2 regions of the Sporolactobacillus sp. PKPK-6 genome follow, and region 1 is predicted to be linked to the other one. Evidence: a T-box and tRNA genes for the amino acid it is inferred to sense, from the RefSeq annotation. Region 1 holds a T-box; the other holds one or more tRNA genes.

Region 1 (4,428 bases):
AAAGGCGGCGTGATCATGGACGTGGTCAATGCTGAGCAAGCGAAAATTGCGGAGGAAGCCGGTGCAACAGCGGTAATGGCATTGGAGCGGGTTCCTTCTGATATCCGCAAGGCGGGTGGCGTTGCCCGGATGGCTGATCCCACAATTGTAGAACAGGTTCAGAATGCAGTTTCCATTCCGGTTATGGCGAAAGCAAGAATCGGTCATATCGTGGAAGCACGTGTTCTTGAAGCAATGAAAGTCGATTATATCGATGAAAGTGAAGTGCTTACTCCGGCAGATGATGTTTTTCATATAGATAAAAAGGCATTTACCGTCCCGTTTGTTTGCGGATGCCGCGATTTGGGCGAAGCAGCACGCAGAATTGGTGAAGGTGCGGCTATGTTGCGGACAAAGGGCGAACCAGGAACCGGAAACATTGTTGAAGCCGTGCGCCATATGCGTCTCGTGAACAGTCAAGTACGTAAAGTTGTAGCGATGGCTCCGGACGAATTGATGGTGTTTGCAAAAGAACTTGGCGCTCCTTATGAAATACTTCTGCAAATTCGTGAGGCAGGACGGCTGCCGGTTGTTAATTTTGCTGCCGGCGGTGTTGCAACTCCTGCCGATGCTGCATTGATGATGGAGCTCGGCGCGGACGGAGTGTTTGTCGGCTCAGGTATATTCAAATCGGAAAATCCGGCTAAATTTGCACGTTCAATTGTAGAGGCAACCACATACTACCAGGATTATGAACGAATTGTTGAACTGTCCAAGGGACTCGGAACGCCGATGAAGGGCATTGACATGAGCAAGCTTGAACCTGCGGAACGCATGCAGGATCGCGGAATCTGAGAGGTGAGGAACAATGTCTGTTAAAATTGGCGTGCTTGCGCTTCAAGGTGCCGTCAGCGAGCATGTTCACTCGCTTGAGGTATCAGGTGCAGAAACAGCTCTAGTTAAAAATGCCCGCGACCTGGACGGCCTGGATGGACTTGTGCTTCCCGGCGGCGAAAGTACAATGATGCGCAGAATCATGGACCGCTATGATCTATTTGAAGCAGTCAAAAATTTTGCTGAACAGAAACCTGTATTCGGCACATGTGCAGGCTTGATCTTAATGGCGAAGCAAATTGAGGGCAGACGCGGTCCCCATTTGGCTTTACTGGATATTGATGTTAAGCGAAATGCTTTTGGCCGCCAAGTCGACAGCTTTGAAGCGGATTTAGAAATAAAGGGGATTAGTGAAACGTATATCGGCGTGTTTATTCGAGCACCTTATATCAAAAGTGCCGCTGAAAATGTGGACGTGCTCGCTACGTGTGAAGGCCATATTGTGGCATGCCGACAAGGCAGATTTCTTGCCTGTGCCTTTCATCCTGAATTGACTGATGATCCCGCAATGCATCGTTACTTCGTTCGAATGGTGGAGGAATACAATTAACCGCTTGCTTTTTTTTTAACAGTAGTGTAGATTTTATGTAAGTCGAATTTATTCGCTTGATGACGGGAAAAAGTAACATTTGTCTCCTTGAATAGAGAGCCGCAGTCGGTGGAAAGCGGTGAAGGAGCAGATGCGAATCCATCCCTGAGAGTTGGATCGGAGAAGGCACCGATCACACGGATCATTACCGTTATCAATGACTAAAGCGGCCGACAAACCGCAATGCGGCATGTCGGCAATTTGGGTGGCAACGCGGGTTAAGTCTCGTCCCTTTTATTACAAGGGACGAGATTTTCTATTTTTATCTAGGAAAAGAAAAACTAAGGGCTGGCAAGGTCCAAGGTTTTCTTTAGGAGGCAGAAAACGATGCTCGATATGAAACGATTGCGAGATCATTATGATGAAATCAAGGAAAAATTAAATAAGCGGGGTGAAGATCTCTCCGACTTTCAGCGTTTTCCTGAATTGGACGACAAGCGCCGTGAACTAATCAGTCAAACGGAAGTTTTGAAAGCAAAGCGCAATGAAGTATCTGCGCAGGTTGCTGCAAAAAAAAGGGCGAAGGAAGACGCACAGGAACTGATTGTATCGATGCGCGAAGTCAGTGCCAGCATCAAGGAACTAGACGGAAAGCTAAGCCAGGTTGAAGAAGATTTGAAACAAGTGATGCTGTCGATTCCGAATGTTCCACATGAAACAGTGCCAGTAGGTGAGGATGAGAATGACAACAAACCCATTCGTTTTTGGGGAGATCCTGTAAAATTTGCTTATGAACCAAAGGCGCACTGGGATCTGGCCACTAATTTAGGTATTCTCGATTTTGAGCGTGCCGCAAAAGTAACGGGCAGCCGTTTCGTCTTTTATAAGGGACTCGGCGTTCGATTGGAACGCGCACTGATCAGCTTCATGCTTGATCTGCACGAGGATCAGCATGGCTATGAAGTAATCATGCCGCCTTATATGGTCAATCGCACGAGCATGACCGGTACCGGTCAACTGCCGAAATTTGAAGAAGATGCGTTCAAGATCGCGGATGATCGAGACTACTTCTTGATCCCGACAGCCGAGGTACCTGTAACGAATTATTATCGTGATGAGATCTTAAACGGTGATCAGCTTCCGGCTGCCTTTGCTGCCTACAGCGCCTGCTTCCGTTCTGAGGCAGGATCGGCGGGACGCGATACACGCGGAATCATCCGCCAGCACCAATTTAACAAGGTTGAGCTCGTTCGGTTTGTAAAGCCTGAGGATTCTTACAATGAACTGGAGAAGCTGACAGGTCACGCGGAAGAAGTTCTGCGTCTGCTCAATCTCCCTTACCGCGTTGTCGCAATTTGTACCGGAGACCTTGGTTTCACGGCGGCGAAGAAATACGATCTTGAAGTATGGATTCCGAGTCAGAACACATATCGTGAAATTTCTTCTTGCAGCAACTTCGAAGATTTCCAGGCACGCCGTGCGAATATTCGCTTTAGACGTACGCCGAAAGCAAAGCCTGAATTCGTACACACACTGAACGGCTCTGGTCTGGCAGTTGGACGTACGGTTGCTGCAATTCTGGAGAATTACCAGCAAGAGGACGGCAGTGTTATTATACCGGAAGCGTTGCGCCCATACATGAGAAATGTGGAGAAAATCACGCCAAAAGACTAATTTTAATTTGCTCAAAATCGCAGGAGGTGCGCCATGGCTCTTCATCAGAAAGTGAACACGGACGCCAGATTAACGAAGATGATTGATGATCTTGGTATTACCCTTAATCCCAACGAACCAAAGGCTTCCAAAGATAAGAAAAGCCAGGATGAAAAAAAGAATACCACAGACGAAGATACAAAATAAAAAACGTGCAAATACGGTTTTAACCCGTACTTGCGCGTTTCATTTTTTTTTACAAACAGAAATTAGCGATATCTAGGAAAGAAAAACTAAGGGTTGGACGAGACGTCCGAACCTTGGTTTTTCTTTAAACATTGCACTCTGCTTTATCTTTCAACAAATCCTGGATATGTGCTGCAATTGCATCCGCAGATTTAGGATCATTGACGATGTCGTAGTCTTCGATATCAATTTTCAGTACCGGGCAGATTGAAAAATGGCTGATCCATTGCTCATAGCGATGAAACATTTCCTCCCAGTAACTGCGCGGCGTTTCTTTTTCCATTCCGCGTCCGCGTCGGCCAATTCGATTGATGGTCGCGTCCAATGAACCGTGGAGATAGATTAATAAGTCTGGATGGCGGAAATAAGGTGTCATCACCATGGCTTGAAAAAGGCTGGTATAAGTCTGATAATCTGCTTCAGACATTGTTCCTTTATCATGATGCATTTTCGCAAAAATACCGGTGTCTTCATAAATAGAGCGATCTTGAATATAATTGTCGGCGCTCGTCATGATCTTCTGCGTTTCCTTGAAGCGTTCCCCGAGAAAGAAGATTTGCAGATGAAATGCCCAACGTTTGAAATCCTTATAAAATAGGTCAAGATAGGGGTTTCCGTCAACTTTCTCAAAAGAGGTACGATATCCCAAACGACTTGCTATAGCAGTGGCGAAAGTTGTTTTACCGATCCCGACCATCCCGGCGACCGATATTAATTTATTCGATGATGTTTCGGAGTTGATCATTCATGACGTCCTCTCTTATACGATTTATTAAGTGTATCACCTAAAAAGTGCAAAAAAAAGTGAAAAAAGTTGAATAATGTCGATTGACGATGTATAAAAAATGCGAATTTGGTCGATTATGAGAATAGCGCAAGAACCAAATTAATGATCGAAGCACTTGACAGCAAAATGTTGATACATCAAGGTAGTATCCGCTTACAAAAATGTGATTTCATTGACACATAATGGTGATTGTGCTATATTGTAATAAACCATTTTACTACTTAATATAAGATCTGGATGTAAGAATGAAGACCCTTCCTCGAAGTGTAGTAGTTTTTACTTCTGGAAAGGTCTGTTTTTATATGCAAGCTTTTTGTTAACTGGTGGATGGTTTTAGTTC
Region 2 (4,428 bases), on a different contig from region 1:
ACGTTTGAGTGATGGGGGGACGCAGGAAGGTAAGGCGAGCGCACGGATGGAAGTGTGCGTTCAAGCCGCGAGGCCGGCAGCGAGGCAAATCCCGCTGCTATCCGCCAAACGGTGATGAGGAGGGAACTTAAGTACCGAAGCGCCTGATCCTACACTGCCAAGAAAAGCCTCTAGCGAGTGAAACGGTGCCCGTACCCAAACCGACACAGGTGGGCAAGAAGAGAATTCTAAGACGCTCGGGAGAACTCTCGTTAAGGAACTCGGCAAAATCACCCCGTAACTTCGGGAGAAGGGGTGCTCGTCGGACCTACGGGTCCGATGAGCCGCAGTGAAAAGATCCAAGCGACTGTTTACCAAAAACACAGGTTTCTGCTAAACCGTAAGGTGATGTATAGGGGCTGACACCTGCCCGGTGCTGGAAGGTTAAAAGGAGAGGTTATCCTTCGGGAGAAGCTTTGAATTGAAGCCCCAGTAAACGGCGGCCGTAACTATAACGGTCCTAAGGTAGCGAAATTCCTTGTCGGGTAAGTTCCGACCCGCACGAAAGGTGTAACGATTTGGATACTGTCTCAACGAGAGACCCGGTGAAATTATAGTACCTGTGAAGATGCAGGTTACCCGCGACAGGACGGAAAGACCCCATGGAGCTTTACTGCAGCTTGATATTGGATGTGGGTATCGTTTGTACAGGATAGGCAGGAGCCTTGGAAACCGGACCGCTAGGTTCGGTGGAGGCATCGGTGGGATACTGCCCTGACGATATCGACATTCTAACCCTGAACCGTGATCCGGTTCGGAGACAGTGTCAGGCGGGCAGTTTGACTGGGGCGGTCGCCTCCTAAAAGGTAACGGAGGCGCCCAAAGGTTCCCTCAGAATGGTTGGAAATCATTCGCAGAGTGTAAAGGCACAAGGGAGCTTGACTGCGAGACCTACAAGTCGAGCAGGGACGAAAGTCGGGCTTAGTGATCCGGTGGCACCGCATGGAAGGGCCATCGCTCAACGGATAAAAGCTACCCTGGGGATAACAGGCTTATCTCCCCCAAGAGTTCACATCGACGGGGAGGTTTGGCACCTCGATGTCGGCTCATCGCATCCTGGGGCTGAAGTAGGTCCCAAGGGTTGGGCTGTTCGCCCATTAAAGCGGTACGCGAGCTGGGTTCAGAACGTCGTGAGACAGTTCGGTCCCTATCCGTCGCGGGCGTAGGAAATTTGAGAAGAGCTGTCCTTAGTACGAGAGGACCGGGATGGACACACCGCTGGTGTACCAGTTGTTCCGCCAGGAGCATACGCTGGGTAGCTATGTGTGGACGGGATAAGTGCTGAAAGCATCTAAGCATGAAGCCCCCTTCAAGATGAGATTTCCCATGATTTTAAATCAGTAAGACCCCTTAGAGATGATGAGGTTGATAGGTCTGAAGTGGAAGCACCGTGAGGTGTGCAGCGGACAGATACTAATCGGTCGAGGGCTTAACCCAGAATACCTTGGATTCACTTGTTTTGTTTCGATTGCTTTCGTTACCGGTTTTGAAGGCTCATGCGAGCCGGAAGTCTGGCGGTCATAGCGAAGAGGTCACACCCGTTCCCATCCCGAACACGGTCGTTAAGCTCTTCTGTGCCGATGGTAATTGGGGGCTGTCCCCCTGTGAGAGTAGGTCACTGCCAGGCAATATATAATATTGATTGTGCTTCACGACATTTGTCGGTAGATCACTCCATAGTGTTTGTATCGTGGTGGAGCTAGATGATCTGAATGATAAGTTGTTGTGAAGCCTTTTTTGGAGAGCTGTCCGAGTGGCCGAAGGAGCACGATTGGAAATCGTGTAGACGGTTATTGAGCCGTCTCGAGGGTTCGAATCCCTCGCTCTCCGCTAAGGCACTGTCATAAGTGCATCATAGAAACCTCGAAAACGTTGATAAACAAGCGTTTTCGAGGTTTTTTGTTTTTTATAAACATTTAATGATAAGAAGGATAATTTAAAATCAATGGGTTCATAGAACTTACCATTTGATCAGTGTTTAGTAAGAATTCTCGCATAAATGGTTACATCTGCTTTTGTGTTTTTTTTATATTAACTAAAACTTGAAAGTTAAAAAAGCGCACCCATCCCTTGCCTGCTCTATGATTACTATGAATAATTTAGGTCAGGCCGCCGCTTTTGTCAGCTGTTTCTGGTAGCTGGTAGGTAGCTTCTCTAGAAAATTTTCGATGATGTGATGGACTGCTTGCTCAGAAAGAACATACTCGTCTTTGAAAACTTCTTGAAATAAGTCGATCAACTGCTGAAGCGTTTCGACGAAGGTCACATCCGAAAGCTCATCGACCATCAAATAAAACAACTCACCCAAAGTGCGATCGTCCACCTGTTCACGGTGCTGAACCGCAAGAAGGGAATAACTGATAGCGACCAGGGCGGTGTGCGCAAAAATCCCGTCATAAGACAAACCCTGGTATTTAGCGAGTCGAAGATAGTGCTTGCACATCTTGAAGTACACTTCAATGGACCAGCGTTTTCCATAAAGCTGGATGATTTCATCTTCAGAAAGTTGGATATCGGTTGACGCTAAGACCAGATACTCTTTGCGTTTACGACGGTTGCGGACGTATACGAGTTTCAGGGGTAAGACCTCTCCCTCAACAACCGCTTCTACAACGGTAGAAAGTAGGTAGCGTGAGCGTCCACGACGTTTTTTCTGAGCGTTGAAGATCGCTTTCACGTCCATCATTTGACCATTGAACCGGTAATAAACCTTTTTCGACCGTTTCACCATAGCGACGGTATGAAGGCCAAGTTGACGCAGCTGCTGAAACATTTTAGGACTAGAGAACCAAGAATCAAACAAAACATAGGATGCTCGGACGCCATGCCTCAGGGCAGAAGAAAGCAGTTCTCGAACCACATCAGGCGCTTTACGCTGGGCCTGAAGCTTCCGCTTTCCAGAATGGGTGCGAGCATCAGCTTTTGTACCGCATACCTGATTCTGACCCGAAAGCAAGGAAAAGGTGACCGGCAAAAAAGTGTTGCCGTCACTCCAGCCTAGTTGAAGAAACCGAAAGCCGCGCACATGCCGATGGTTGGCGTGGTCGAATTGAAACGCCGCCAGCTCCACGCGTTTCGCATGGGCGCGTTCATACATGGAATCATCCACAATGAACACAGGCTTCCGTGCCGAATCCGTCAAGGGTTTAATGAACTGAATGATCCGGCAACAGAGCAGAATCAGAAACTTTTGCCAGTTAATCTTGCCGTTGTTGAGCAGGTTGCGAAAGGTCTTATCCGAGAAGTTCAGCTGATTTTGATGCTTCAAATAATCGCGATACGCTGACTTGTTTGAAAAGACCGTGCTAATGAGATAACAGAACAGTACCCGGAAGGGGACCCCCTTTGCCTTTGTGGCGTTTGAGGCTCTCGCAAGTTGACTCAAACGAAATCGTGTAAAAAATTCCTGGACTGAAGAAGAAATTCCAAGAGATGGATGGTCATTTCGTGATATACTTTTCATGGCATGAACACTCCTCGGTTAATTGGGATTCGACACTTCAATTATACCGAGTTATCGGTGTTCTTGCTTTTATTTTTGTGCTAATCCTTTACAGGATAAGCTGTGAAGCCCATTTTTGATGTTTCAAGTTTTAGTATATTAATTTTATTATATAAGGAGTTAAACAATTCTGAGACAGCTTTTATGATGCCATCTGATGATCCAGATGATTATGATGTTCACTTGCGCTTTTTCACACCAACAAGCGAAGTTCCGATTTGCGGCCATGCTACAATAGATGACGATAAAAATCAACATGCGAAAAAGTAGTTGACAATACATAGATCTGTTCAATCTGTGTATGGTTTTCTTTTTTACGGTTTTTATGCTTTTTAGTGAATATAGGTTCACCAATTGGCTATTTGTACCGATACTAATGGCATAGACTATTTGTCCTTAATGCAGTATTATGTAGACCAAGTTCATAATAAACTTAAGGTAGAGCGAAAAAGAATAGTTGACGCGTGATTTTTAGTGAAATGAATAATTAAAATAATGACGCCCGGTTGACTTGAATACATACGAATGTAATGTTTTGGTGACTGTGAAAGAAGGTTAGTAAATGGAAACGTCAAATCTGCATTTTTTCTCACTCTTATTTATGATTGTTTGCATAATCAGTGTGCTATTAGGTACTTATGTGATTTTGAAAAATGCGAAGGATCAATTAAATCGTATTTTCTTTACTGTTTGTATGTGTTTGTGCATCTGGTCATTTGGATTTTCAATTTCTGTGATTGCACCGAGCAGTACAATCTGTTTGTTTTGGAGAAGATTTTCAGCCATTGGCTGGGGCACTTTTTACGGAGCGCTTTTGCACTTTTGTTTTATATTGACAGGAAATCAACGGATTCTTAAAAAAGTGTGGATGTATCCGGCACTTTATC

What was found. A T-box is a leader RNA that pairs with one kind of tRNA and senses whether it is charged. The one in region 1 lies ahead of serS (serine--tRNA ligase), so its partner is inferred to be a tRNA-Ser.
Region 2: it has a tRNA-Ser gene. The T-box ahead of serS (serine--tRNA ligase) is inferred to sense a tRNA for this amino acid. The anticodon was not compared.

What each region holds. Positions count from the first base shown of each region.
Region 1 is NZ_JBWXPA010000001.1:1,921,297-1,925,724, reverse strand. It holds gene pdxS (pyridoxal 5'-phosphate synthase lyase subunit PdxS) at 1-834, shown strand, start outside; gene pdxT (pyridoxal 5'-phosphate synthase glutaminase subunit PdxT) at 848-1,423, shown strand; T-box leader at 1,474-1,698, shown strand; gene serS (serine--tRNA ligase) at 1,790-3,076, shown strand; gene AC1MBV_RS09480 (hypothetical protein) at 3,110-3,262, shown strand; gene AC1MBV_RS09475 (deoxynucleoside kinase) at 3,387-4,046, opposite strand.
Region 2 is NZ_JBWXPA010000002.1:682,601-687,028, reverse strand. It holds rRNA gene AC1MBV_RS14140 (23S ribosomal RNA) at 1-1,476, shown strand, start outside; rRNA gene rrf (5S ribosomal RNA) at 1,550-1,666, shown strand; tRNA gene AC1MBV_RS14130 (tRNA-Ser) at 1,779-1,869, shown strand; gene AC1MBV_RS14125 (IS4 family transposase) at 2,144-3,502, opposite strand; partial or broken gene AC1MBV_RS14120 (PhzF family phenazine biosynthesis protein) at 3,656-3,778, shown strand; gene AC1MBV_RS14115 (EAL domain-containing protein) at 4,104-4,428, shown strand, end outside.